DNA from 3 places in the Sphingobium sp. JAI105 genome. Region 1 is predicted to be linked to each of the others. Evidence: riboswitches for the same ligand, from Rfam matches in the RefSeq annotation. Region 1 holds a riboswitch; each other region holds the start of a gene.
The links. A riboswitch is a leader RNA that binds a small molecule or an ion and turns the genes downstream of it on or off. The one in region 1 is predicted to bind cobalamin.
Positions count from the first base shown of each region.

Region 1 (9,862 bases):
AATCCCCAGCCTTGGTCCGGCAGCTATAATGTGAAGGAAGGCTATCTCGAAACCGTCATACCGCTTCTGAAGGATCTGCCCTTCGCCCGCGAACTCGAATTCAACGGTGCGGTTCGCTATACCGATTATTCGACCAGCGGCGGCGTCACCACCTGGAAGGCGGGCCTCAGCTGGACGCCGGTCAGCTCGCTGCGCCTGCGTGCCACCCGCTCCCGCGACATCCGCGCCCCCAATCTGTCCGAACTCTTCACCAGCGGGCGGACCCAGTCGGCGACGGTGGTGGACCCGTTCAAGAACAATGTCCGTACATCGGGCATTTTCATCACCACGACCGGCAACGCCAACCTGCAACCGGAAAGGGCGGACACGCTGACGTTGGGGGCGGTGTTCCAGCCGAGCTTCGTTCCTGGCCTCAGCATTTCGGCGGATTATTACGACATCAAGATCAACGATGCGATCGGTTCGCTGTCGGCGCAACAGGGCGTTGACCAGTGCTTTGCCGGCAACCAACTGGCCTGTGGCTTCATCACCCGCGACGCAGCCGGAAATATCTCGGCTCTGACGGCCTATCCGATCAACCTCTCCACGCTCGTCACCAACGGCGTCGATGTTGAATTGAGCTATCGCGTGCCTTTCGCGGATATGTCCAACTCACTGTCGCTGCGCAGCATCATTTCCTATGTCGGCAAACTTGCGACGACGACACCGGGGTCGCCTTCCATCGACCGGGCGGGCGAAGTGGGTATCAATTCCAACCCGCACTGGCGCGTCAACGCCCAGGCCGATTTCACGCACGGCAATTTCAACTGGTTCAACCAGCTGCGGTTCATCGGTGGCGGACGTTACGACAATACCAAGGGTCCGCAGGCAGTCAGCCTGCAGCACATCAAGCCGCAAGCCTATTGGGACATGCGCTTTGCTTATCGGTTCGAGGATCTGGGCAAGGGCGCGGAGATGTATTTCAACGTCCAGAACGTCCTTGATCAGGAGCCGCCCTATGCGCCGGGCGACGGATCGATCGCGGTGGCGACCAACACCCAGCTCTATGACACATTTGGCCGCGTCTATCGCGTTGGCTTCCGTTTCAAATTCTGATCGCGACTGGAGATTTTATGAGCATCGGTTTCCGAGTATTGCCCGTCGAGCGTCGCGTGCCCGCCGATCTGGTCAAGCGTGCCGCACAATTGCCGGTCGCGAATGTGAGCGACGCCATGAACCGCATGTTCGCTGGCGGCGCGGCGCTTCGCCCCATGCACGGCGGCGGCGTTCTGGCTGGACCTGCCGTCACCGTGAAGGCACGGCCCGGCGACAATCTCATGCTGCACCGCGCGCTCGATATTGCCGAACCGGGCGATGTGGTGGTGGTCGACGGCGGCGGTGACCTGACCAACGCCCTGATCGGTGAGCTCATGGTCGCCCATGCAGAAAGCCGCGGCCTTGCCGGCATCGTGATCTTCGGCGCCATTCGCGACGCCGCGGCGATCCGGGCGGGCAGCTTTCCGGTCTTTGCCGCTGGCATCACGCACCGTGGGCCTTACAAGGACGGCCCCGGCGAAGTGAATGTGCCGATTGCCATTGACGGCATGGTGATCCAGCCGGGCGACCTGATCCTTGGCGACGACGATGGCCTTATTGCCGTCACCATCGACGAAGCGGAGGCTGTGTGCGCCAAAGCAGCGGCAAAGCATGCTGCCGAAACCGAGCAGATGGCCAAGATCCGCCGGGGCGAAAATCCGCGCGCCTGGGTTGAAGAAACGCTCAAGCGTTTGGGTTGCGAAGGGATTTGATAGCCTGATCCCTGCCCGTCCGCTACAGCAGTCGAAGTTTCAGAGGGATTGCGATGGCGACGGACTTCAAGGATCGACCGGCACTGGAAGGCGTAGCCGCCCTTGAACGAGGGCTGCTGCTGCTGACAAGCTTCAAACAGGGCGACGGCGTTCTTGGTCTTGCCGAGCTTGCCGAGCGCACTGGCTTGGTCAAAAGCACCATCATGCGCCTGGCCGTCTCGCTGGAACGCTATAATCTCCTGATCAGGATGCCCGACGGCCAGTATCAGTTGGGCAGCGAGGTGGCTCGGCTCAACTCGATCTTCAGGGAGGGCAACGATCTTGAAAAGCATGTCCAGCCGATTCTCGCCAAACTCGCCTTCGAAACCGAGGAAACAGCGACATTCTATGTGCGTCAGGGAGATGTGCGGCTTTGCCTGTTTCGGGTAAATTCTCCAAGCAATCTGCGGCTCGACGTCCAGCCAGGCACACAGCGGCCGCTCGATGGATCGGCATCCGCGCAGTTGCTGCTTTTGTTCGAGAACTGGCCGGAGGTTAAACCCGCACTACCGCCCCTGCCCATCTATACCTCTGGCGTTACGACGCCGCACGTTGCCTCGCTTTCGGTGCCGGTGATCGGCCATGGCGACCGGCTCGTAGGTGCGCTCAGTATCGCAGGGCCCGAAGTACGCCTGTCTGGGTCGCAAAAAAGACTGGCACTGCCTCTGCTACACGCGGGCCTCAACCTGTGCCGTTCCCTTGGGGGCAATGCCGAGGCGATCTATCGGGTGCCAATCGCGCTGGCGACATAGTCCAGAAGATCGGGCCGCTGTCATTCCATTGATCGGACTGATCACGTTAAGCTGGGCAGCCGCGCCACGATGGTCGGGGCGTGAGGGCCATCTTGCTGACTCCATTGATTCACAGGTTTGGCGACGGCTTCGGTGGAGCCGCCCGACTGCCGCCGAGGGCTGAACGCACAGCCGCCTGCGCTATATAAAGAAATCTTTATATAACTCTTGACAATTATGCTTGAATGGCGTCAAACGATCCTGTCAAGGTTCCCCACCTCAGGCATGACGGTGGGGCTAAGACGGGAAGCCGGTGGTGCCTTTTCGAGGCAGAGTCCGGCGCTGCCCCCGCAACTGTAAGCGGCGAGCGGCGGTTCCATTTCGCGTCACTGGGTTTTTGCAAGAAACCCGGGAAGGCCGGAACCACCGCGATGACCCGTAAGCCAGGAGACCTGCCTTCGGCGCCATAACTTTCCTCGGACGGGGGTTCCTCCGATGGATCGCGCTTGAAGCGTTGCCCGTGCCGTAAAGCACTTTCCGGGTAATTCATGCCTTGCGCGTTCTTCTTTGGCCCTTCCGCCCGGCAAATGCAGGTGATCGGTCAATGCTTCCAATCCTGTTCCGCTTCATTCGCTACCGACGAATGCGTCCGCGCGCCGTGCCATCAGGCTGACCCCTGACGGAAGCGGCGCGCCGCCAATCTCCCATCATTCAGCCCGCTAAAGACGGACGGCGTTCGCGCCGGACCGAAGGAGCCTTTGCATGCCCGTGACTTGCGCCAATCCTGCCCTTTCCCGCCACGACCACAGCACGCCGACCATCGCCACCGACAAGCAGCCATCAGGGCATCGGACCATGACAGGCGAGGATCTTACCTTTTCCATCACGCGCCTTCGCTTTGACGACGATTATCGCCCGTCGGATACCACGCGTATCACGACCAACTTCGCCAATCTGGCCAGAGGGAAGAACCGGCAGGAGAATCTGCGTGGCGTGCTGAAGATGATCGACAACCGTTTCAACGACCTAGCCGATTGGGATAATCCCGATGGGGATCGCTACGGCATGGAACTGGATATCATTTCCGTCGCGATGAGCCTTGCCGCTGCCAACGGCCTCACGGCGTTTCCCATCATCGAAATCCTGAACACCAGCATCATCGATCGCAAGACGGACAATCGCATTGCCGGCATCGTCGGAAACAACTTCTCATCCTACCTGCGCGACTATGATTTCAGCGTGCTGCTGGCGGCGCACAACCGGGACCGCGTCGGTTTCGACACGCCGGACGGCTTTGGTGATCTGCACGGCCGTCTGTTCCGCCATTTCGTGCAGTCCAATACGTACAAGGCCAATTTTTCCAAGCCTCCCGTCATCTGCCTGAGCGTATCCAGCAGCAAGACCTACCATCGCACGGAAAACCATCACCCCATTCTGGGCTTCGAATACCGGCAAAGTGAATTCTCGCCGACCGACGAATATTTCGCGAAGATGGGTCTTAAGGTCCGCTTTTTCATGCCACGGGGCAGCCGCTCGCCCATGGCCTTCTATTTCGCCGGGGATCTGCTCGGCGACTACAGCAACCTGGAACTGATCGGCACCATCAGCACGATGGAATCCTTTCAGAAGATCTACCGGCCCGAAATCTACAACGCCAATCGCACAGCGGGAACGCGCTTCCGGCCCAGCCTGACGCATCAGGACTTTTCGTCCACGCGCATTGACTACGACCGCGAGGAACGAAGCCGCCTGGGCATCGAGCAGGGCCGGTTCGCAGAAGAGAATTTCATCAAACCTTACGGCCAACTTCTCTCGCAATGGTCCGCCACACAAGCACCCAAGAACATGATCTGACCCAATAGAAGAAAAGGCCCTCCATCATGAATAGAATATTGCCCACATCGACCGCCGGCAGTCTGCCCAAGCCATCATGGCTTGCGGAGCCTGAGAAGCTTTGGTCACCCTGGAAGCTGAAGGGTGATGAATTGGCCGTCGCCAAGCAGGATGCCCTGCGCCTGGCCCTGGACGACCAGCGGCAGGCGGGGATCGACATCTTCGGCGATGGCGAACAGACCCGCCAGCATTTCGTCACGACCTTCATCGAGCATCTGAGCGGCGTCGATTTTGAAAAGCGCGAGACCGTCAGGATTCGCAATCGCTACGATGCCAGCGTGCCCACGGTCGTGGGCGCGGTCGCACGACCGAAGCCCGTTTTCGTCGACGATGCGACATATCTGCGCGCCCAGACCAGCCAGCCGATCAAGTGGACGCTGCCCGGCCCGATGACGATGATCGATACATTGTACGATGCCCATTATCGCAGCCGCGAGAAGCTGGCCTGGGAGTTCGCGACGCTCCTCAATCAGGAGGCAAAGGCGTTGGAAGCGGCGGGTGTCGATGTGATCCAGTTCGACGAACCAGCCTTTAACGTGTTCTTTGAAGAGGCGAACGACTGGGGAATCGCTACTCTGGAACGCGCGACCGAGGGGCTGACATGCGAAACGGCGGTCCACATCTGCTACGGCTACGGCATCAAGGCGAATACGGACTGGAAGAAGACGCTGGGATCGGAATGGCGGCAGTATGAGGAGACCTTCCCCAACCTGCAAAAGTCCAAGATCGACATCATCTCGCTGGAATGCCACCGCTCCCGCGTTCCGCTGGACCTGATCGAACTGATCCGGGGCAAGAAGGTGATGGTCGGCGCCATCGACGTGGCGAGCGATGCCATCGAGACCCCGGAGGAGGTGGCCGATACGCTGCGCAAGGCTCTCCAGTTCGTCGATGCCGACAAGCTCTATCCGTCGACCAATTGCGGGATGGCACCGCTGTCCCGGCAGGTGGCGCGCGGCAAGTTGAACGCCCTGGGCGCGGGCGCCGACATCGTCCGCCGGGAACTTGAGGGCTAATGCTCCGCTAGTCGACCGCACGCGCTTCGCATGGGGGTGCGGACGAGACGGGTCATGCGATGACCGCAATTCGCAAAATTCGCTGATTTGCAGAAATCCGTCCGCACCCCTTCGCCTTTTCAGCCATTTTCGAAAAGCCGCGCACGGCCGATAACGCCCCCATGGCGCAGGATGGAGCGCCCCGACCCGATCCTGATGTCGATACCCTGATGGAAGACCCAGCGCCGATGAACGATGCCTATCGCAAACCGCTGCCCGGCACCGCAGTCGACTATTTCGACACGCGCGCCGCGATCGAAGCGATCCGCCCCGGCGCTTATGCTGGCCTGCCTTATGTCTCGCGTGTGCTGGCAGAACAACTCGTCCGCCGCTGCGATCCTGCGCTGCTGACCGACGCGCTGACCCAGATCGTAGAACGCAGGCGCGATCTCGATTTTCCGTGGTATCCCGCGCGTGTCGTGTGCCACGACATTCTTGGCCAGACGGCGCTTGTCGATCTGGCAGGACTACGTGACGCGATCGCCGATCAGGGCGGCGATCCCGCCAAGGTCAACCCCGTGGTGCCGACCCAGTTGATCGTCGACCACTCGCTTGCGGTCGAATATGGCGGCTTCGACCCGCAGGCGTTCGACAAGAACCGCGCGATCGAGGAGCGCCGCAACGAGGATCGCTTCCACTTCATCGAATGGACCAAGAGCGCGTTCGAGAATGTCGACGTGATCCCGGCGGGTAACGGCATCATGCACCAGATCAACCTGGAAAAGATGTCGCCCGTCATCCAGCTGCGCGATGGCGTCGCCTTCCCGGATACGTGCGTGGGCACCGACAGCCACACTCCGCACGTCGACGCGCTGGGCGTCATCGCCATCGGCGTCGGCGGGCTGGAGGCCGAAACGGTCATGCTCGGCCGCGCCTCGATGATGCGCCTGCCCGATATTGTCGGCGTGCGCCTGACCGGCCGCCGCAAGCCGGGGATAACGGCCACTGACATCGTGCTCGCAATCACAGAATTCCTGCGTCAGAGCCGCGTCGTCGGCTCCTGGATCGAGTTCTTCGGCGAAGGCGCCGACGGCCTCTCAATCGGCGACCGCGCGACGATCTCCAACATGTGCCCCGAATATGGCGCCACTGCCGCGATGTTCCACATCGACAGCCAGACGATCGACTATTTGTTGCTGACCGGACGCGATGCAGCACATGTCCGCCTGGTCGAGGCTTACGCAAAGCACACCGGGCTGTGGGCCGATGATCTGCGCGCCGCCGAATATGAGCGCGTTCTGGAGTTCGACCTGTCCACCGTAGTACGCAACATGGCCGGTCCATCCAACCCGCACCGCCGCCTGCCGACGTCGGCGCTGGCAGAACGCGGCATCGCCGGCGATCTTGTAGAGGCCAAGGCGCAGGAGCGCGAGGGGCTGCTGCCAGACGGCGCCGTGATCATTGCTGCGATCACCAGTTGCACCAATACGTCGAACCCGCGCAACGTGGTCGCCGCCGGACTGGTCGCGAAAAAGGCGAATGCACTGGGCCTGGCGCGCAAGCCATGGGTCAAAACCTCCTTCGCGCCCGGTTCCAAGGTTGCGCGGCTCTATCTGGAAGAAGCCGGGCTGCTGCCCGAACTGGAAAAATTGGGGTTCGGCATCGTTGCCTATGCCTGCACCACCTGCAACGGCATGTCCGGCGCGCTCGATCCTGCGATCCAGAGCGAGATCATCGAGCGCGACCTCTACGCCACCGCCGTGCTGTCGGGGAACCGCAACTTCGACGGGCGCATCCATCCTTACGCCAGGCAGGCCTTTCTCGCGTCGCCGCCACTGGTGGTCGCTTATGCGATAGCGGGCACCATGCGCTTCGATATCGAAAATGATGTGCTCGGCGTGGCGGAGGGCAGAGACATCCGTCTGGCCGACTTGTGGCCGAGTGATGAGGAGATCGACGCCATCGTGGCAGCCTTTGTGAAGCCGCAGCAGTTTCGCGCAATCTACGATCCGATGTTTGCCCCGCGTAGCCGCGACAAGGCCAGCCCGCTCTACAACTGGCGACCGCAATCTACCTTTATCCGTCGCCCGCCCTATTGGGATACCGAAGGCGTGGGCGCGATGGCTGCCTTCCCGCGAACCTTGAAGGCCATGAGGCCGCTGGCGATCCTGCCCGACAATATTACCACCGACCATCTCTCGCCCTCCAATGCGATCCTCCCCAGTTCGGCAGCCGGCGAATATCTGGCGCGGATGGGGCTGCCGGAGGAAGACTTCAACTCTTACGCCACCCATCGCGGCGATCATTTGACCGCGATGCGCGCCACCTTCGCCAATCCGCAACTGGTCAATGAAATGGCCGTGGTCGATGGCGCGGTACAGAAAGGCTCGCTCGCCCGCGTAGAGCCAGAGGGCAAGGTCATCCGCATGTGGGAAGCCATCGAAACCTATCTGGATCGCCGTCAGCCCCTCATCATCATTGCCGGGGCAGATTATGGACAGGGCTCCTCGCGCGACTGGGCGGCCAAGGGCGTGCGGCTTGCGGGCGTGGAAGCCATCGTCGCTGAAGGGTTCGAACGCATCCACCGCACCAACCTCATCGGCATGGGCGTACTGCCGCTGGAGTTTCAGCCCGGCACCACCCGCCTGACGCTGGGCCTCGACGGCACCGAAACCTATGATGTGGAAGGCGAACGCTGCCCGCGCGCCACACTGACTCTGGTGATCCGCCATGCCGACGAAGCGATCACGCGCGTACCCGTGACCTGCCGCCTGGATACGGCTGAGGAAGTCTCGATCTATGAGGCAGGCGGGGTGCTGCAGCGTTTTGCCGCCGACTTCCTGGCTTGCGAAACGGCGACCGTCTGATGTCCCAGATCGCCATCCCCGCCACCTATATGCGCGGCGGCACCAGCAAGGGCGTATTCTTCCGTCTGGAAGATCTACCCGAAGCGGCCCGCATTCCCGGCCCGGTCCGCAACCGCCTGTTCCAGCGGGTGGTCGGCAGCCCCGACCCTTACGGCGCGCAAATCGACGGCATGGGCGGCGCGACGTCCAGCACCAGCAAGTGCGTCATCCTTTCGCCCAGCGCCCGCCCCGGCCATGACGTCGAATATCTCTACGGGCAGGTTTCCATCGATAGCGACTTTGTCGACTGGTCGGGCAATTGCGGCAATCTCTCGACTGCTGCCGGGGCGTTCGCGATCCATGCAGGCTATGTGGACGCCGGTTCGGATGGGGTGCGCACCGTGCGCATCTGGCAGGCCAATATCGGCAAGACCATTATCACTCATGTCCCGGTCAACGGCGGCGCGGTGCAGGAAACAGGCGAATTCACGCTGGACGGGGTGACCTTTCCCGCTGCCGAGATCGTGCTGGAATTTCTCGACCCTGCCGATGAGGGCGGCGCGATGTTCCCGACCGGCAATGTGGTGGACGATCTCGAAGTGCCTGACGAACTAGTCGCTGGCGGGCGGATCAGGGCCACGCTCATCGACGCGGGCATTCCAACGATCTTCGTCGATGCCAAGGATCTCGGCTATACCGGCACTGAACTGCGGGAAGCCGTAAACGGCGATGCGGCTGCACTCGCACGCTTCGAGGCACTGCGCACCATCGGCGCGCTCAAGCTGGGGCTGATCGGGACGCCAGAGGAGGCGGCGAAGCGCCAGCACACACCCAAGATCGCCTTCGTCGCCCCGCCCGTCGATCATCGCACGGCAAGCGGCCGACATGTGATGGCAGGAGAGATCGACTTACTGGTGCGGGCGCTCTCGATGGGCAAGCTGCACCATGCGATGATGGGCACCGCTTCGGTCGCGATCGCGGCGGCTGCCGCCGTGCCCGGAACCCTCGTGAATCTTGCGGCGGGTGGAGGAGAACGCAAAGCAGTCACGTTCGGCCATCCTTCCGGCAGCCTGCGCGTCGGAGCCGAGGCCGCGCTGGTGGACGGCAATTGGACCGTTACCAAGGCGATCATGAGCCGCAGCGCCCGCATCCTCATGGATGGTCGTGTGCGCGTGCCCGCCGCTATACTGGAAGGAGGACAGACATGATCTCCAACCGCCCGGAAAAGGGTCTCGACCTTTTCGGAGCCATGGTCAGCGCCGCCGCCGATCGCGCTTCCTCGCATCTGGTCGGCACGATCCGCTTTGCCAGATGCGAATCTGTCCAGCTCAACGAAGGCTTCGCCTCGCCCGGCGTCGATCTCGAAACCTGGTCGGTCAGCGCCGATCATCAGGCCATAATCGTCTCTGTATTCGCGACCGCGACACAGGACGGCGGCCGGACCATGGCCGCCAGTGGCCGCTTCACTTTCACCACGCTCACCCACAAACGGGACTATGCCGCATGAACGCCGAAACTGCCTTCAAACCCAAAAAATCGGTTGCGCTTTCGGGCATTGCCGCGGGCAACAC
Region 1 covers NZ_JADOUC010000002.1:935,002-944,863, reverse strand. Annotated here, with positions in the region: gene IWY39_RS21760 (TonB-dependent receptor domain-containing protein) at 1-1,095, shown strand, start outside; gene IWY39_RS21755 (RraA family protein) at 1,113-1,787, shown strand; gene IWY39_RS21750 (IclR family transcriptional regulator) at 1,841-2,578, shown strand; cobalamin riboswitch at 2,808-3,032, shown strand; gene IWY39_RS21745 (DUF1852 domain-containing protein) at 3,413-4,411, shown strand; gene IWY39_RS21740 (methionine synthase) at 4,438-5,466, shown strand; gene acnD (Fe/S-dependent 2-methylisocitrate dehydratase AcnD) at 5,628-8,312, shown strand; gene prpF (2-methylaconitate cis-trans isomerase PrpF) at 8,312-9,499, shown strand; gene IWY39_RS21725 (hypothetical protein) at 9,496-9,798, shown strand; gene prpC (bifunctional 2-methylcitrate synthase/citrate synthase) at 9,795-9,862, shown strand, end outside.

Region 2 (9,862 bases), on a different contig from region 1:
CCAGATGCCGCTGCGGGCCGATCCTGATCGCAGCCTGCGCTTCAACATACAGCGTCTGGAGTCACAAACCGGTATGACCGTCCCTTATGCCGAAAGCTGGGACGAAATTTTCGTCAATCCGTATGATGGTGCGGTGACTGGGCGGCGGCGTTGGGGTGATATCGGACAGGGCGCGATCAATCTGCTGCCCTTCGTTCACCATCTGCATGATTCTTTGACGATGGATGACTGGGGTCGTCTGACGCTCGGCATCGCCGCAATGATCTGGACCCTTGATTGTTTCGTGGGTTTTTATCTGACGCTGCCGGTCCGGTCGACACCGCGCCATAATGGGAGACGCTGGCTGCATCGCTGGCGATCGTCGTGGAAACTGCGCTGGCGGCAAAGTTCCTACAAACGAACTTTCGACCTGCACCGCGCGGGCGGGCTTTGGCTATGGCCAATGCTGCTCGTCTTTGCCTGGTCGGGCGTTTCGTTCACCTGCCGCAGGTCTATGATCCTATCATGCGGCAAATCGGCTATCTGCCGATCGCTGAAGGGATCGTGCCGCCCGTAGATGGCACGGGCGGGCCAGGCGTCGACCTCAGAGCGGCAGCGCGACAAGGCCAGTCTCTTGCCCGCACTGTAGCGCGAAGGTCGGGCATTGCGATTGACGAGGGTGGGCCTGCGTCAATCAACTATTACCCGCAGATCGGCGTCTATCTGTTCCGTTTCACAAGCAGCGCTAGCGTCGCCCGCGCTAACTATGGCGATTCACTGGTGATCTTTAGCGCGAAGACCGGCGGACTGCTCAAGTCGGCTCTCCCACGTCAAGAAGCTAAGGGTGGCGCCCTTCACGCCTGGCTGGAAGCCCTCCACCTGGCGGCCATCGGCGGGCTTCCCTACAAATTTGCGGTCGCCTGCGCCGGTCTGCTGATCACGAGTCTATCGGTCACGGGAACCATGATCTGGATGAAAAAACGCACCGCGCGGTTACGAACACTTAGACGCCCAAACAAAATGTCCGAAATCACACGGGGAGCGGGATGACGGCTATGGCCCGTTTTTCGGACATAGATTTCGAGATGGGTTTTCAAACAACGAATGCGTGAGGTGCGGTTTTCCGGGCAAGTGAGCCGCATCGTCTCGGAAAGCAGCATTTTTGAGACGGCTGCTCCTAAGTTGATAAAGTCCACCACCTGGAATATGGTCCACCTGTGGCGCCTCGTTAGAGGTGTCGCATGATCGCGTCGGTTCCCCGAGAGGGGATTAAAATGGGAACACGGTGAAGGTGGGTCTCCACCCGAATCCGAGGCTGTCCCTGCAACTGTGAGCGGCGAGTGCGATGCATATGGGGCTTCGGCCTCAAGCCACTGAGCGAGAGCTTGGGAAGGCCGTGCATCAAGCGATGACCCGCAAGCCAGGAGACCTGCCGGCGTTTGGTCGCTCTTGCTTTGGTCCAGGGGATGGTCAGGGCACGGTTCTTCCGTCTGAGCGACGAACGTAGCGGCAGGGGCCGCATCGGTTCGTGTGACGGGCGCTTTTCGCGTCCGCCCGCTCGTGCGCGCCGACCGTTCGTAACGGCACGCCCCTGCCCGACGTCGTGACGCCGGGGGGAAGACATTGAGACTATCGCCAATTTCGCAGCTTGCGCTCATCGTTGCGCTGTGTGCCGGGAGCAGCCCGGCATGGGCAGCCGAAAATGATTCAGCCCCTCCGGGTGAAAGCAGCGCCAGCGCGCCCAAAACCCAGCAGGAAATCGTCGTCACGGCAAACAGCCGCCAGGAGTTGCAGGATATTCTTTCGCCGGGTGTCGTGTCGGTTGTTTATCCCGACGATACGCGCGGCGAGCACAAGGCCCTGCCAGATCTGCTTGACCAGATTCCCGGCGTCTATGTACGCCGTGTCGGCGGCACGGGCGGATATACGACCACCAGCATCCGGGGCAGCGCCCCGAGCCAGGTCAACATTTACATCGACGGCGTGCCGTTCAATCTCTCCAGTGAGACGGCAGCGGACATCTCGACCATCCCGATCTCCAACGTCGAGCGCGTCGAGGTTTATCGCGGCGTGACGCCGGCGCGGTTCTCCGGCGCTCCGCTCGGCGGCGCAATCAACATCGTCACCAAGATGCCGACCGACCTCAGCGGCACGGTGTCAGCCGGCGCCCGTTCCTTCGGCGGTCGCCAGTTTTCCGGCAATCTGAACTTCCCACTGCTGGGCGGCGGCCTGCTGCTCGGCCTCGACATGGAGCGCAGCAAGGGCGATTTCAAATATCCCCTGATCGCGGCCCGCGAGCTGGACGGCATCGAGTTTGGCGATGCGGAGTGGAGCGGCGACGGTCAGCCCAATACGCCGTGCAGCACCTATCTGGTTTATCAGGGCATCCGTGAAATCAACCCGCTCTGCCAGTTTCCGACCTCGCGGCGACGGCAGAACAACAGCTTCCAGCGGGACAACGTGTTGGTAAAATGGCGGAACGAAAACATCACCGCCAAATATTCGTTCACCTATCTCAACCGCTACATGCCGACGCTGGTGTATGAGCCGGTCGGTTACAGTCTCGTCGATCTGCCCGCATACACCTTCCCGGCCGTGAACCTTACCGAAGGGTCTCTCGCCGGCCTCGGCGTGCCCTACAACAAGCGCCGACAACAGAAGCAGTATCAGCATGAGGGCGCGCTGAATTGGCAGGAGCGCTTCGGCAACCTCGAACTCGCGCTGAACCTGAACTTGATGGATCAGCGCAAGCGCTTCAATAATTACGACCTCGCGACACCCTTTGGCGTGGGCAGTCGCACGGCGCTCTATCGTACCACCCGCTATGGCATCACGGCCGACGCCAGCTACACGCTCGGCTCCGATTGGGATGTGGCGCAGCTCCTCGAACTGCACGTCCAGCATAATTGGGAGGAAATGCGCTACGACGCGAATAACCTCATCAATTTGGTGACCGGCCTGCGGCGCGGCGACTTTTATCAAAACTACAAGCGTCAGCTCACCAACATCCAGGTCCAGGACACGCTAACCTTCCGCACGCTGGGCGACCTTCAGGTGGCCCCGATCTTCCGGATCGAGAAGCTGACCGGGCCGGTACTGGGAAGTCAGGATAACATCTTTGGCCCTTCATCCGGCAACTATGGCTGGAAGCCGACATGGAGCGTCAGCGCCAAGAAAAAGGTGGGTTCGGACTGGTTGCTGTTCGCCAGCTACGGCACCTACAACCGCTATCCCAATTTCTACGAAATCTATGGCGATGGCGTCTACATCCAGGCCGGCGCCGATAGCGTCGGCAATGTCGCGCCGCTGCTGCGCGAGCATGGTCGCAACTGGGATGCGGGCCTTGGCTGGAATGGCACGATCGCCGGCGACCTTACGGGTAGCTTCCGTGCCACCTACTTCAACCGCAAGACAGAAGATGAGATCACCCTGTTCCTGACGCCTGTCGGCGGCAAATACGTCAACTCGGGCACGACGATCACGAAGGGTGGGGAGTTCGAGGCAAGCCTGAAATGGGGCAACCGCGCCGATCTTCAACTCGCCGCCACAGTGCAAGACGGGTATTACGACAAGGGCACCTACTTCCTCTATCCGGGCATCCCCGTCGGCGACCGCGTTGCGGGCAAGTTGCGAACGCTACAGCATCCGGGTTTCACCGCAAATGCACGCCTTAACCTCCATTTCCTCAGCGGGGCGCTGACGACATTCGGTGAGGTCAAGCATACGGGCCGGAACTATCTGGGCCAGTTTCGTGGCACTGGGAATCTGGAGGATGCCTTCATCTACGAGGAGCCGCTGACCACCATCGACGTGGGCGCGCACATGCGCTTGCCTCACGGCATCACAGTCTCGGGGGGCGTATCCGACCTGTTCAACGCGGGGCCAAGGCAGAAAATGCGCGGCTCTCAGTTTGCGTATCACGGCTACACTAAGTGTGACGTGCTGGAAGCCGATGAAACGGGCGACTATTCCTGCTTCGATGATCCCGCCAATGCGGTTACCGAGAATTATGCGCTTGCCGGAAATACCTATTTCCCGCGCCAGGGGCGCACCTTCTATGTCACGATCGCCAAAAGTTTCGGCGCGAAGGATTGGCGCGCCGTCGCCTCACCTGGCATACGAGCGGGTGATGAGCGGAACTGGACCGGCTTCTATGCGGGCGGCCATATCGGGCGTGGTTGGGGGCGGCGCAACGCCAATGAGATCCTCGTCTTCGACAAGCGACAAAATGGCGTTTTCGGCGGCCAGATCGACGGAGTGGCTCGGTTCGATAGCGACGGAAATTTCATCGATCGCAATGCCTTCGCGCCGGGATTCACTGGCTCAGGCGCTGCCCTGGGCAGTGTGCCGGAGGATGGCGTTCGCTCCGACAAGCATAAAGGAGCCGATTATGGATTTCGGCTCGGCTACGATCACCAGGTGGGGAGCTGGCTGTTCGGCGTCGTGGGAGAATGGGCAGACTTCAATCTTGTCGATAGCGTTTCTGGCTATGCTCTGCTCACCAATATCGCGACGCAGCAAGCCCTACCGCCCACAAGCTACAGCTTCACCCGCCACCTGAAATCCGGCCTCTCGCTCCGTGCGCGCACCGGCTATTCCTGGCGTGGCACGCTCGGCTACGTCACCGCCGGCATCATCCGAGCCGATGTCGGTCATGCTTTCTCGACTACCAACACCATCAATGCGTTCGAGGAGAGCAACGCCGGCAAGCATCGCTGGGGCCACCAATATGGTGGTGGCATCGAGCAGCACATCGCAGGGCCGTTGACGATCGGGCTCGAATATCTGCGCACGAATATCAAGGACGGCGATTACACGGTGGCTGCCGGCGTTGCTGGAACGACGCCGATCTTCACCGGATTCCAACAAGGCCTGGTTGGGCAGGGGACGCACTCGCCCACCGACATCCGGCGCTCAGAACCGCGCTACCGGATCGACTCATTGTGGCTGACGCTGGGCTACCGCTTCTAGCCGCTCGACGAACTGAACGTGCCGCCGACCGCAAAATCACGGCGGCGGCGCGACAGTAAGGGGGAATCCCCGTGTAACTTCGTAGGAGAATTGAAATGGCGACGACAAGAACAGCTTATAGCCTCTATCACTATCTCTCCGGTGGGAGTGGAATGGCAGGGCGCATCACCGACAATGGCACGACTGTTGCTGCCACTTTCCCCAAGCTGACAAGTGCGTTGAACGGCGACCCCCTCGTCGAGGGCTTTAACCTGGGTGGGCAGCGTATAGCTGTTACACAGCGGGTGGCGGGATCGGCGCAGCCGACGGCGATCTACAATGCGGCCAGCGGCGGCGCAGCCATCGCAACACCAACCTGGGCCAACGTCATCAACCCTTATGGGCTTGAGCCGCTGGGCAGCCGCCTCTACGCACTCGATTTCGACGGTGGCAAGCTCGTCGAGATCAATGGCAGTTCGCCATATGCCGCCACAGGCGTAATCTTCGATTTCAATACCAATCCCGTCACCGCGCCGCTCGTCCCCTCTGGCATGAAGGCACACGGGCAGGCCGTCTTGAACATCGGCGGCGCACTCTACGGCCTGTTCATCATCGCGGACACGAGTTTCACGACCTACGCTAACAGCGTCCTTGTCCGTTTCTCGATCACCGGCGGCAGCTCGATTACGGTCGCACCGAACGACTATAATAACGGATTCGAGAAGAACTCCTTCCAGATGGCCGTCAGCGGATCGGAGCTGTTCGTCGCGGCTATCGGGGGCGTCCAGAGCAATACCGGCTACAACACCAACTCCAAGATTCAGAAGGTCACCTATGGCGCGTCGCCCTTGAGTGGTGCGCCGGTAACGACGGTCTTGTCGGCAAGCGCATCCTATCCCTATGAATTCCGCGGCATCAGCTTCAAGGGCTCGACCGCCTTCATTCTGGCTGGCCGCTATGATGCGAGCTGGAACCTCATGGGCGACCTGCGAAGCACGACCAACTTCACAACCTTTACGACGATCGACAGCTTCAGCGGCTCGCTGGGCTATTATTGGGCGGCCCAATACACCACCGACAATGATCGGCTCTGGTATGCACGCGGCAACGAAATCCGGGTCATCAACGCTTCAACGCTCGCGCTGGTCCAGGCCCTTACGATTACCACGACCGGCGCTGGCCGGCTGATGGAGCCTGGCGACCAATATACCAATCTCAACGATATGAGCTATGTCAGCCCTACCGGGCTTGTCACCCGAATCCGTGGCTATCAATCTCCCACGCAGATTTCGGCAACGCCGCGTGCGGCCGCTGCCCGGGCCATCGCCAAAGGCCGGCCAGAGCTTCTCCCGGAGGAATGGGAAGAGGTGGAAGCACAGCTTTCGAAGCAGTAACGACAACACCCATCGCCTGCTCTCGTGCAGGCGATGGCAGCGTGTCTAATCATCCGATGTCGCAAAAACGCTCGGATAAATACACACCCTTCGACGGTATGACGGCGATCCCGGCACCGGCGCCCGCGCCGATGGCGCGCAACCAGGTCGATGGCGTACGAAAAGTGGAGCGTTTTATGGACCGGCTTGGGATGGTGCAGAAGGGCGGTTTCCTGTGTCCTAAGACTGGCTAGCAAAGTGCCGATACCTGTCCATCGCAGCTAGAGGTCGATGCTCCCTCACACAACGACAGCTACCGAAAATCACACGACGCGCGGCATGGCGACAAAAGCCTGATTGTCGTCACTTCGGCACTTTCTCGCAAACGATGGTAATTTGGGAACCCCGCCGTCGTCCCATGCGCGCGTAGGGGCTTGACCGCTGATGCTAAGCTGGGGAGATTTCGCCGATCCCAAGGAGGTGCTGCATGGAAGCAATGTCGATCGCCATCTTCGCAGGAGCATTGCTTCTTAACGCGGGCACGCCGGGACCGAGCGTTGCTGCCTTGGTCTCCCGCGTACTGACGAATGGTTGGCGCGACGTTTTCCCGTTCATCTTGGCGATGTGGTTGGGTGAGGTCGTCTGGCTCACAATGGCGCTGGCAGGTCTGACAGCGCTCGCTCAAACATTCCAATTCGGATTCATGGTACTGAAGTGGCTTGGTGTCGCCTACTTGGCTTGGCTTGCGGTGAAGATGTGGCGTCAACCGGCCGAAATCGCTGATGAAGCACTGCCACGCCGGACGTCACCTCTCTCTATGTTTGGTGCTGGCATGGCGGTCACGCTCGGCAATCCAAAAATCATGGTATTCTACGTGGCCCTACTTCCGGCCTTGATAGACGTTTCCAAGGTCGGGGTAACGCAATGGGCCGTCTTGGCAGGAGTAAGGCTCCTTATGCTGGCCGCGATCGATCTGACGTGGACATTTCTCGCTCATAAGGCGCGCGCCTTTCTCCGCACTCCGCCTGCCGTGCAGCTTGCGAACAGGATAAGTGCTTTGACGCTTGGAGGAGCCGCAGCGGTCATAGCGGCGCGCGACTGATGGACCAGATGCCTCAACAAGAGGCTCTATTTCGACCCGACATCAAGTGATAGTTTTGACCATGTGGACGAGTATGCCGTCATTTATGGCTTCTTCTCGCTCTATGTCATATCCTAGCGAGTTGTAGAGGCGTATGTTTCCCTCGAATTTCGCATTTGTGTAAAGCCTGACCGCTTCAAACCCTGCCTCTGCTGCCAAGCGCTCCGCATGAGCGACCATTCTCCTGCCGTAGCCCCTCTTCTGAAAAAGCGGAGCGACAGCAACATTTTCAATCAGCAGATCATATTGACGCTGAACGATCTCCACCAAAGCGGCCACATCATCATCTATCAGCAGGAGGTCGGCACGATGATCCCTTATGTGGGCGGCGTGGTCGGCTTTCATGGGCAAGGGTTCGCGACCGATTACCGGCACCCATTTGGCATACGCTGCTCGCGTAACCGTGGTGACGGCATCGGCGTCTGCTAAGGTCGCAACTCGGATCGTTTCGCTCATGCGTTATCTATGCCGAACTGTCTGACAGTGGGAAACAGCGATCCATGCTCGCAAACGGCCTTCCCGCAAACGAAGGACGAACGAGAAGGCCCGACCTGCGACCGATATTTTCGATCACGAGGCGAGCCCTTCCCACAATCTGTTCCCAATTCACTTTTCCCGAAATCGCCGCATCTCGACGGGAAACCGGGAAAGTCTTGGGTGGCGTAAAACACATGAAACGCGCCGGTCCTTGCTGGCGGATGCGGCCAGGTGCCAGATCAGTGCCGACGCCCCCTGACGGAAAACCCTGCCACCGGGGTTGTCGGACACTTTCTCAATCCGACGGTGATTTTCGGACATTCCACGGGATCACAGGACCGCACAATTCGTGCGCGCCGAATTGTCGGCGGAACCGCGTGGCGATTGCCTGAGAATCATGTGTTTTCCGACACGTGTTCTGCGATCTATGCCAAGGTGGTGGCTACGAGGCTCCCGATACCGGCAAATGCCTTGTCGAATTGCCTTTCAGTGGGTTTGCCGTCGCGCGTGTAGACTGCAACGACGATCGGCGTATCGGGCCTGGGCCAGGCCACCGCAATGTCGCCAGCCATGTCGCGGCCACTATGGCCGGTCTTGTTACCAATGCGCCAGCTTGTGGGAAGGCCGGCCCGGAGACGATGGTTGGTCTGGTTCCCGATAAGCCAGCGCGTCAGGAGCGCCTTCGACCGGTCGGACAGCACGGATCCGAGGACAAACTTCTGCAGTGTTGCCGCCATCGCGGCCGGAGTCGTTGAGTCATCCGGCCCGCCCGAAGGAACCCGGTCAAGGGCGGGTTCGAAGTGATCGACGCGCGTCGTCCCGTCACCGATCGAACGCAGAAAGGTCGTTAGAGCAGCCGGGCCACCCGATCGCGCCATTAGCAAATTGGCGCAGGCCCCGTCGCTGATCTCTACGGCGGCCTTGCACATAGCTTCGACGGTCATCGCGCCCTTCGCCAGATTGGCCTTTGCGATCGGTCCCCACAGTTCCAGCGTGTCCTTGGCCGTGTAGTGCACAAGCGCGTCCAACCGCTCCTCGCCCCGATCTACCCGCGCCAGCACGAACGCAGCGAGCGACGCCTTGTAGGAACTACACATGATAAAGCGTTCGTCGGAACGCCACGAAATCGACTTTCCCGTTTTCACATTGACGGCATAGACGCCGATCCGCCCGCCGGTTGCCCGTTCATAATCAGCGATGGGATCTGCGACGGCGGATCGAGCCCAAGCGGGCCAGCACATCAGGGCGGGGATACCAAAGGCAAAAGCCCGTCGTGCAGGGTTCATCAGTTGCGCCTCATCAGTGGACTTTTGCGGAGTTTGACGCAGGCGCAAACTGCAAGCAAAGGATGATATCTCGGCTTAGCCATTAGTATTTTGAGGGATGGATTGTGCGTGCTCCAATACCGCTCAATGCCTTACGCGCGTTTGAGGCATCGGCTCGGCACTTGTCATTTACCCGGGCGGCGGACGACTTGTGCGTCACGCAGGCGGCGATCAGCCACCAGATCAAGGCCCTGGAGCTTCGCTTGGGTGTCACGCTCTTTCGCCGCTCCAATCGCGGCCTGAAACTGACTGACGAGGGTCTCACGCTGGCGCCGACGCTGTTCGAAGCCTTCGGCGCTATTGATCGTTTGTTCCAGCGGTTCGAGGGCGGGGACGCGCAAGAGGTGTTGACCGTCAGCGCGGTTGGAACGTTTGTAGTCGGCGCGCTCCTCGAAAAACTGCCGATGTTTCGAGCGATGCACCCTGGTATCGACCTTCGCCTGTTGACGAACAATAACAAGGTCGATCTGGTCGCCGAGGGGCTGGACTATGCCGTCCGTTTCGGTGACGGCGCATGGCAGGGTATGGAGGCCGATCCGATCCTCACCGCGCCTCTATCGCCGCTGTGCGGTCCGCTTATGGCCGCGAGCCTACGGGAACCGGCAGATCTGCTTCGG
Region 2 covers NZ_JADOUC010000001.1:447,669-457,530, reverse strand. Annotated here, with positions in the region: gene IWY39_RS24280 (PepSY-associated TM helix domain-containing protein) at 1-556, shown strand, start outside; gene IWY39_RS24275 (PepSY-associated TM helix domain-containing protein) at 505-1,029, shown strand; cobalamin riboswitch at 1,214-1,430, shown strand; gene IWY39_RS01990 (TonB-dependent receptor domain-containing protein) at 1,603-4,950, shown strand; gene IWY39_RS01985 (hypothetical protein) at 5,046-6,323, shown strand; gene IWY39_RS01980 (hypothetical protein) at 6,365-6,556, shown strand; gene IWY39_RS01975 (LysE family translocator) at 6,790-7,404, shown strand; gene IWY39_RS01970 (GNAT family N-acetyltransferase) at 7,447-7,899, opposite strand; gene bla (class A beta-lactamase) at 8,346-9,206, opposite strand; gene IWY39_RS01960 (LysR family transcriptional regulator) at 9,311-9,862, shown strand, end outside.
Region 2: it holds a riboswitch for cobalamin, as region 1 does, so the genes downstream of both, IWY39_RS01990 (TonB-dependent receptor domain-containing protein) here and IWY39_RS21745 (DUF1852 domain-containing protein) in region 1, are expected to answer to the same signal.

Region 3 (9,862 bases), on a different contig from region 1:
CGGTACGCCGACCATGCATATCGACGGTTTCGTGCGGGGGAAGGGCAAGTTCGTCGTCACCGACTATGTGCCGACGGACGAAAAGACCGGCCCGCGCTTCCCTCTGCTGCTGACGACCGGGCGCATCCTGTCCCACTATAATGTCGGCGCGCAGACGCGACGGACGGCGAACACCGCCTGGCACCCGGAGGACCGGCTGGAAATCCATCCGTCCGATGCGGAAAATCGTGGGATCAAGGAAGGTGACTGGGTTGCCCTGAAAAGCCGGGCGGGAGAAACCACGCTGCGCGCGCAGGTGACCGAGCGGGTTGCGCCGGGGGTCGTCTATACGACCTTCCACCACCCCGAAACCCAGGCCAATGTCATCACCACTGACTATAGCGACTGGGCGACCAACTGCCCGGAATATAAGGTGACGGCGGTGCAGGTGATGCCATCCAACGGCCCCAGCGACTGGCAACTCGACTATGCCGATCAGGCCAGGATGAGCCGCCGCATTGCGCCGTTGGAAGCGGCGGAATAGGATCGGCCCGATGAGCGACGAAAATGACGTCATGTCCACCGCCGACCGGCTGATCTACATGGCCAACCAGATTGCGCGCAATCTGGCGGCGCAGGGCGATGCGGAGGCGGTTGCGTCCACCGCCAGCCATATCGCCAGCTTCTGGGACCCGCATATGCGCGCGCGGATCGTGGCGCTGGCGGCGGAGCAGCCCGACGCCCTGTCGCCGATCGCGGCGCAGGCCGTGCGCCGGATCAGCGCTTGAAGCAGGGCGGCGACGCGCTGACCTTCACCCGCCTGGCCCGCGATGGGCAGGGCGAAGCGGTCGAACGGGTGCTGGCCGACGAAGTGCCGGTCGCGATCGAATTCAACGGCATCGGCTATGCGGTGCTGATGGCGACGCCCACTGATCTGACCGATCTGGTGCTGGGTTTTGCGCTGGCGGAACGGTTGATCGGGCCGGACGATGCGCCCTTCGACGTCGATACCCATGATACCGATCAGGGCATAGTGGCGCGCGCGACGCTGCCGCCATCGCGGACCGATTTGCTGCTGGACCGGGTACGGCACCGCGCGTCCGATTCATCGTGCGGCCTGTGCGGGATCGAAAATCTGGAACAGGCGATTCGGCCCCTGCCGCCAGTGACGACGCGATCGCGCGCCGACCGGGCGGCGATCTTTCGCGCGCTTGATGGGCTGGCGGCGCATCAACCGCTCAATGCCGCGACAGGCGCGGCCCATGCCGCCGCCTGGGTCGGCGCGGACGGGGCGATCCGTCTGGCGCGGGAGGATGTCGGGCGGCACAATGCGTTCGACAAGCTGATCGGCGCGATGAAGCGCGCGGGCGCGGGCTGGGATGAGGGCTTTGCGCTGCTGTCGTCACGCTGTTCCTATGAACTGGTGGAGAAAGCGGTGCTGAGCCAATGCCCGCTTTTGGTGACGATTTCTGCCCCCACAAGGCTGGCGGCGGAGCGCGCGGCGGCGGCGGGACTGCCGCTGGTCGTGCTGGCGCGACGCGACGCGATGTTGCACCGGGGCAACGCCCCGCTGACGTAGCGAATCAGCCGCTTGGCAATACCGCGCCTTTGCCCTAGAGCGCGTCGCGTGAGGGGGGCTCGCCTTTCTTGCAGCTAGATCGCGCCGGTGTCCCGCAAGGGGCTGAAAATGGGAATGCGGTGCGGGCGTGGAAGCGCCCTATTCCGCAGCTGTCCCTGCAACTGTAAGCGGTGAGCATGATGCATAAGGGTCGCAAGACCCGGCCACTGGACGCCAATGTCTGGGAAGGTTCGTGCATCATTGCCCTGACCCGTGAGCCAGGAGACCTGCCGGCGTCTGGTCGCTCTTGCCCTGATCCAGGGGATTGGTCATGGCACGGTGGTTTTCCGTCGAGCGACGCTGTGCGGCCGGGGCCGCATCGTGCCGTGCGGCGGGGGCTGGCGTCATCCCGCATCATGGCGCGACCGCGTGCGCGGACGCCCTGGCCTTGAAGTCGCATGGGACGCTCAGGGCATATATCATGGTAAAAACAGGGATTTCTCTCATTGCGCTGCTGGCGGCAACGCCCGCTCTGGCGCAGGACGACGACATCATCGTCACCGCATCGGGCATCGAACAGTCGCGCGACGAAGTGGGGCAGGCGATCACCGTCATCGACGCGCAGACCATCCAGACCCGGCAGGCTATCGATGTGGTCGATCTGCTGGCGACGACGCCCGGCGTTCGTTTCAACCGTAACGGGTCCACCGGCGGAGTGACCGGCGTATCGCTGCGCGGCGCGGAAACGACGCAGACTCTGGTGCTGATCGACGGGGTGAAGGTCAATGACCCCAGCGGCATCGGCGATGGGTATGATTTCGGCCATTTGCTGACCGGCAATATCAAGCGGATCGAAGTGCTGCGCGGCTCCAACTCGGTCGTCTATGGCAGCCAGGCGATCGGCGGCGTGGTCAACATCATGACCGGCGTGCCGGTGGACGGCTTCGGCGCGAACGCCTCGGTCGATTATGGTTATAGCGATACGGTCAATGCCAAGGCGGACGTGTCCGGCTCCAGCGGCATCGCGTCGGGCGGCGTGGGCGCGGCCTATTTCCGCACGGATGGCATTTCATCTGCCGCGGGCGGTACGGAAAAGGATGGCTATGAAAATATCGCCACCAACGCGCGGCTCAAACTGGCGTTCAGCGATGCGCTGAGCCTCGACCTGCGTGGTTATTATATCCATGCGGATCTCGACTATGACAGCTTCTTTGGCGCACCGGCCGACAGCAGCGATGTGAGCAAGCTGGACCAATATGTGGGCTATGCGGGCCTCAACCTGGCTTTGCTGGATGGCAAGCTGACGAACCGCGCAGCCGTCACCTATCTGCGCAACGACCGCGACTATTATTTCGTGCGCGGCACCGACCCGGATTATGGCTATTCCGGCACCAACCTGCGCTTTGAATATGAAGGCGTCTATGCCCCGGTCGATCAGGCCAAGCTGGTATTCGGCTACGAGCATGAGCGGCCCGACTATGATTTCTTCGGGTTTGGCAGCACGTCGTCGGCGAAGATCAATATCGACAGCGTCTATGCGCTGGCGATCGTCAAGCCCTTTACGGGCCTGTCGGTCACGGGCGGTGTGCGGCATGACGATCATAGCCAGTTTGGCGGCGCGACCACGTTCGGCGCGAATGCCAACTATTCGCCCAATGCAGGCGCGACCAATTTTCGCCTGAGCTATGGCGAAGGGTTCAAGGCGCCCTCGCTCTATCAGCTGTACGACATGTTCAGCGGCAATAGCGCGCTGCGCCCCGAACGGTCGAAAAGCTATGATGTCGGCTTTGACCAGAGCCTGGATGGTGGCCGGGCGATCCTGTCGGTAACGGCGTTTCGTCGCGACACGACCGACCAGATCAATTATGACAATGCGACCTTCAGCTACAGCAATCTGGACCGCACCCGCGCCAAGGGCGTGGAGGCGAGCATTGCCTTGAAGCCGGTGGACGCGCTGACCGTGACGGGCAGCTATAGCTATGTCGATGCGCGCGACCGGTCGGGCGGGATCACAGACGGCAACCGCCTGCCGCGCCGTGCGGCCAATGCGATCAGCGTTTCGAGCGACTATGTCTGGTCGTTCGGCCTGTCGACCGGGGCGACCGTGACGATGGTAGGCGACAGTTTCGACAATGCCGCCAACACCCGCCGTCTGGATGGCTATGCGCTTGTCGGCCTGCGGGCTTCGCTGCCGCTGGGCGAGCATCTGGAAGTCTATGGCCGGATCGACAATCTGTTCGATGAAGCCTACGCCACGGCCTATGGCTATGGCGTCTATGGCCGCTCCGCCTTTGGCGGCGTGCGTGTCCGCTTCTGATATGGCACAAGAGGGGACGGGCGCGCTGCTCGTCCCTTCACCTTGGCGCGTTCTGACGCGCCGCGCTTTTGCTGCGTGGCGCCCCAAGTTGCGCCGTGCCTTTGCTACGTGGCGCCCCAAGTTGCACCACGATGGCCCGCGCCGCCTGCACATAGGCCGGGCCGCCGCACACGGTCCAGCTTTGCGGCAGGCTGATGCGCGGGATGGATTTGATCGCCGGATGCTGGAGCATTTCGGTCCCCTGATCGACCACCGCTTCGCTGCCGCTTTCCACGATCAGCCAGTCGGGCCGCGCCGCGACCATCGCCTCCAGCGGCACCTGCGCCAGCGCGGGCTTGCCGAGTTTTGCGGCCAGATTGGTCAGCCCGACCCGATGCATCAGGTCATCGACCAGCGTGCCTGTGCCGGTCATATAGCCGCGCCGCTGATAATAGGCGGCAACGCCGCCGCGCTTCGCTTTCGGCAGTGCCGCCAGATCGCGGTTCATCTGCGCAATCAGCTTTTCGCCCCGGTCGACATGGCCGACCGCGCGCGCGACCTGCCGTATCTGATCCTCGATCGCGCCATAATTGTCCGCACTGGCCAGGCCCAATATGGTCCATTGGCCCGGCGGCGCTCCGGCGACCATGTTTGGCCCGATCGGATAGCCCAGGATCAAATCGGGGCGGATCGCGAGCACCTCTTCCGAAGCGCGGCGCAGCGTATGATAGCCGCGCGCCTTGTCCGCCGCCGCCGACAATTCCGGGTCGAGCGCATTGCTGCTGAGCGCCGCGATCTGGCCCTTGTCGGCCAGCGCGATCAGATATTGATCGGCGCACACGTTGAGCGACACGATCCGCCGCGGCGCAGCGTGTGCCGTGCCGGTGAGTGTCAGGGCGGCAATGGCGAGGATCAACGGACGGATCATGGAGCCTGTCTTGTAGTAGGATATGTTCCTGCCTTCGCAGGAACATGGCGCTTTGCCAACCGCCAAGGGGAGCGCCCGTGACGCCCCGCCACCATCCCTTGCTCGTCCCCGCGCTGCTGATCCTGCTGGTCGGCGCGGCGATGGGATCGGTGATGCTGGGGGCCGTCGCGATCAGCACGGCGCGGATATGGGCGGTGCTGACCGGCGGCGGCGATGCGGTCGCCCGTGCGATCATCATCGACCTGCGCCTGCCGCGCATGCTGCTGGGCCTGCTGGTGGGCGCGATGCTGGGCCTGTCGGGCGCGGCGTTGCAGGGCTATCTGCGCAACCCGCTGGCCGAACCGTCCGTGCTGGGCGCGTCCAATTCAGCGGCGCTGGGCGCGGTCTGCGCGCTCTATTTCGGCCTCAGTGCGCTGCATCCGCTGGTCCTGCCGCTGCTCGCCATCACCACCGCGCTTGTCGCCATTGCCGGGCTGTTCTTGCTGGCCGGTCCATCGGAAAGCCCGCTGACCCTGATCCTGGCGGGGATCGCGGTCGCGACGCTGGCGGGGGCGGGCATCAGCCTGTCGCTTAACCTGTCGCCCAATCCCTTTGCCGCGATGGAGATCATGACCTGGCTGATGGGCAGTCTGGAGAACCGCAGCTATGTCCATGTCCTTGTCGCCTTGCCCTGCATCGCGATCGGCGCGGCGCTGCTGCTGGCGGACGGGCGGACGCTGGACGCGCTGACATTGGGGGAGGAAGGCGCGCAGGCGCTGGGCGTGAACCTTAATGCCGCGCGGTTGCGCATGATGCTGGGCGTCGCGATCGGCGTGGGCGGCGCGGTGGCGGTGTCCGGCGCGATCGGCTTTGTCGGTCTGATCGTCCCGCATATCGTCCGCCCGCTGACCGATCGGTCGCCATCGGCGGTGCTATGGCCGTCACTGCTGGGCGGCGCGGTGCTGCTGACGCTCGCGGATATTGGCGTGCGACTGATCCCGTCGGTCAATGAGCTGAAGCTGGGGGTCGTCACCGCGATGCTGGGCGTGCCGGTGTTCCTGATCCACCTGATGCGGGAGCGACGGTTATGGTGAGCCTGACGGTAGAAGGGCTGTCCGTCCGGCTTGGCCGTCATGTGGCGGCGGTGCGCGATGTCGCGGTGACGCTGGAGCCGGGCCAGCTGGTCGGCATCATCGGTCCCAATGGCGCGGGCAAGTCCACGCTGATCCGGGCAATGTTGGGCCTTGCGAAGCCGCGGGCGGGCCGCGTGCTGATCGACGGACAGGATGTGGCGCGGATCGACCGGGGGGCGATAGCGCGCGCCATCGCCTATCTGCCGCAGGGTCAGACATTGCACTGGCCGCTCAGCGTCGATCGGCTGGTGGCGCTGGGGCGGCTGCCGCATCTGGGGCCGCTGTCCCGCCTGTCCGACGCAGATGAGGCAGCGGTCGAGGCAGCGATGGCGCGGGCCGATGTGCTGCACCTGAAAGGACGGATCGCGACCGAATTGTCCGGCGGGGAGCGGGCGCGGGTGCTGCTGGCGCGGGCGCTGGCGGTCGGGGCGCGCGGGCTGATCGCCGACGAGCCGCTGGCGGCGCTGGACCCTGGCCATCAGATCGACGTCATGAACCTGCTGCGCGACGAGGCGCGCAGCGGCGCGCTGGTGGTGACGGTGCTGCATGACCTGAGCATGGCGGCGCGCTGGTGCGACCGGCTGCTTCTGATGGATGGCGGCGCGCTGGTCGCCGACGGCGCGCCGATGGAGGTGCTGACGACGCAGGCGCTGGCCGATGTCTATGGCATCACCGCCTGCATCGATCCGGGCAATGGCTGGCCCTTGATCCTGCCGACCGGGCGCATCTAAAATCCTCCCCTGCAAGGGGAGGGGGTTGAATGGAGGCACGTGACTCCATTCAACCAGCGAAGCTGGTGGTGGAGGGGTGTCCCGCTATCGATAGGGTGACACCCCTCCGTCAGGGCTACGCCCTGCCACCTCCCCTTGCAGGGGAGGATGATTTCATTCCGCGAAGCTGCGGGGAGCAGGCGCGATGACCGTGACTGCCCCAGCCCCTACTTCGGACACTTCCAGCGCACGTTCGGCGACGCCGTTGCGGCCAAAGCGGAATGCGCCGTCAATGCCCGAAAAGCCGCCCGAATCGCGCAGGCGCGTGGTGGGGAAGGGGCTGCCGGGCTTCCAGTCCTGCGCGATCCGCACCGTCAGCAGGACCGAATCATAGCCGAGCGAGGACAGGCGGAAGGGCGCCGTGCCGTAGCGGGCGCGATATTTGCCCGCGAGCTGGCGATAGAGCGTGTCCGACACGCTGGCGAACCATGCGCCGCGCAGCACCGGGCTTGCCGCCAGCGTGCCTTCTGTATTCCACAATTCCGTGCCGAGCAGGCGGGCCGTCGCGCCGCCATTCTTGCGCACGATCGGGGCGATCTGGATCGCGACCTTGCCGCTGTCGGCGATCAGCAAGGCGTCATAGCTGGACGAGGCCTGCAATTTCTTCACCGCTGCGGTGATTGAGCCGGGGCTACGATCGAATGTCTGCATCGACACGACGGTGCCGCCCGCCTGTTCAACCGCGCGCAGCAGCGCATTGCCGGCGCGTTCGCCATAGGTGCCGCGCGGAATGAGCGCGGCGAACTGCGACAGCCCCTTGTCATGGGCGAAACCCACGACCCGCTCGATCGACTGGTTGGGGTTGTAACCCATGATGTAGACGCCATTGCCTGCGACGCTGGCGTCGTTGGAAAAGCTGATCACGGGGACATTGGTGCGCGCGGCGATCGGCCCCACGATGCGGGCGTCCTCCGCCAGCAGGGGGCCAAGGATCAGGCGGTTGCCCTCGGCCAGGGCGCGGTTCGCCGCGGCTGCGGCGCCGGGCGCGGTGTCATAGGTGGTGATGCGGATCTTGTCGGTCCGGGTGTCCATCAGCGCCAATGTGGTCGCGTTGGCGATCGACTGGCCCACGGCGGCATTGGGGCCGCTCATCGGTACCAGCAGCGCGACGCGGTGGCGCAGCGTGTCGGTCGGCAGACCCTGGGTCACATCAGGGCCGGTCGGTCCTGTCGGGCCGGTCGGGGTGACGGGGGCCGGTCCCTTGGGCACGATCGACTGACAGGCGGCGAGCAGCAGCGTGCCCGCGGCAAGCATAATGCGCGTGCCGCGTTTCAAAGAAGCGAACAAGTCCGCTTGCCGGGAGGCATCCGTCTCTGTCATCTGGCGTCCTTATGGAAACACAATCATCGGGTCTTGAACCTGGGCTTTATATCGTTGCTGGGCCGATCGGCAACCTTGGTGACCTTACCCCGCGCGCGGCGGAGGTGCTGCGGCTGGCCGATGTCGTCGCCGTGGAGGATACGCGGGTGAGCGCGCGGCTGTTGCGCCATGCCGGTTCGGACCGGCCGATGATCCCCTATCATGACCATAGCGGCGAAAATGTGCGGCAAAGGCTGGTTGACCGGATGGCGGGCGAATCGGTCGCCCTGCTGTCGGACGCGGGAACGCCGCTCATTTCCGATCCGGGCTACAAGCTGGTGCGCGATGCGCGGGCGGCGGGACGGCGGATCACGACCCTGCCCGGTCCCAGCGCGGCGATCGCGGCGCTGACGCTGTCGGGCCTGCCGACCGACCGTTTCCTGTTCATGGGCTTCCTGCCCAGCAAGGCCAAGGCGCGCGGCGATGCGCTCGACGAGGTGGCGGGGCTGCGGGCGACCCTGGTCTTCTATGAAAGCGGCCCGCGCCTGTCGGAAAGCCTGTCCGCCATGGCCGCGCATCTGGGCGACCGGGACGCGGCGGTCAGTCGGGAAATCAGCAAGGCCTTCGAGGAAACGGCCTGCGGCACGTTGAGCGCACTGTCCGCCCGCTACGCCGATGCGCCGCCCAGGGGCGAAATTGTGGTGACGGTCGGCCCGCCCGGCGAGGCTGCGCCGGCCAGCGCCGAGGATGCGGATGCGGCCCTGCTGGAGGCGCTGACCCGGCTGTCGGTGTCGAAGGCGGCGGGCGAGGTCGCGAAGAAACTGGGGCTGGACCGGCGCACCCTGTATGACCGGGCGACGGAACTGAAGGGGTGAAGCGGGAAGCGGCCGAGCGACGCGGACGTCAGGCAGAGCGGATCGCGGCCTGGTGGCTGCGGCTGAAGGGCTGGCAGATTGTCGGGCGGCGGATGCGGACGCCAGCGGGGGAGGTCGATCTGGTCGCGCGCAAGGGCGCGATGCTCGCATTTGTGGAGGTCAAGGCCCGCGCTACGACGGCGGAACTGGACCTGGCGATCGACGAGCGGCGGTTGCGCCGGGTCGCGGCGGCGGCGGAAATTCTGTGGCATGATCTGGCCAAAGCGGGCGACGACATGCGAATCGACGTCATCCTCCTTGCGCCGGGCCGTGCGCCACGCCATCTGGCCAATGTCTGGCATGGGGGGTGATGTGCCTCTCCCCCCAAAACCGTTCGGGCTGAGCGAAGTCGAAGCCCTCGCCTGAGCGCCAGCGAAGGCAAAGCACCTCGCTAACGCTCGGCGGAGCCCTTCGACTTCGCTCAGGGCGAACGGAAAAGGAATGAAGATGACGCAACTGAACCCCCTGACCGTCGCCGTCCAGATGGACCCGATGGAGGGCATCAAGATCGCGGGCGATTCGACCTTTCACATCATGCTGGCCGGGCAGGCGCGGGGACACAGGCTCTACCATTATCTGGCGACCGACCTGACCTATCGCGATGGCCGGGTGCTGGCGAAGGCGCGGCCAGTGAATGTGCAGAAGGTGGAAGGCGACCATTTCGCTTTTGGCGAGCCGGAAATGCTGGACCTGGGGCGCGATGTCGATGTCGTGCTGATGCGGCAGGACCCGCCCTTTGACCTGAGCTACATCACCGCCACCCATTTGCTGGAGCGGGTGCAGGAAGAAACATTGGTGGTCAACGATCCGGCCAGTGTCCGCAATGCGCCCGAAAAGCTGTTCGTGCTGGACTATGCCCGCTTCATGCCGCCGACCATGATCACCCGTGACCTGGCCGAAGTGCGCAGCTTCCTGGCCCAGCATGGCGAGATCGTCGTCAAGCCGCTCTACGGCAATGGCGGCGTCGCCGTTTTTCATGTCGGCAAGAATGGCGCGAACCTGTCTT
Region 3 covers NZ_JADOUC010000001.1:2,774,123-2,783,984, forward strand. Annotated here, with positions in the region: gene fdhF (formate dehydrogenase subunit alpha) at 1-523, shown strand, start outside; gene IWY39_RS13340 (formate dehydrogenase subunit delta) at 534-767, shown strand; gene fdhD (formate dehydrogenase accessory sulfurtransferase FdhD) at 764-1,558, shown strand; cobalamin riboswitch at 1,627-1,846, shown strand; gene IWY39_RS13350 (TonB-dependent receptor plug domain-containing protein) at 2,019-3,854, shown strand; gene IWY39_RS13355 (ABC transporter substrate-binding protein) at 3,892-4,761, opposite strand; gene IWY39_RS13360 (FecCD family ABC transporter permease) at 4,839-5,834, shown strand; gene IWY39_RS13365 (ABC transporter ATP-binding protein) at 5,828-6,604, shown strand; gene IWY39_RS13370 (penicillin-binding protein activator) at 6,758-7,963, opposite strand; gene rsmI (16S rRNA (cytidine(1402)-2'-O)-methyltransferase) at 7,975-8,817, shown strand; gene IWY39_RS13380 (YraN family protein) at 8,814-9,167, shown strand; gene gshB (glutathione synthase) at 9,304-9,862, shown strand, end outside.
Region 3: it holds a riboswitch for cobalamin, as region 1 does, so the genes downstream of both, IWY39_RS13350 (TonB-dependent receptor plug domain-containing protein) here and IWY39_RS21745 (DUF1852 domain-containing protein) in region 1, are expected to answer to the same signal.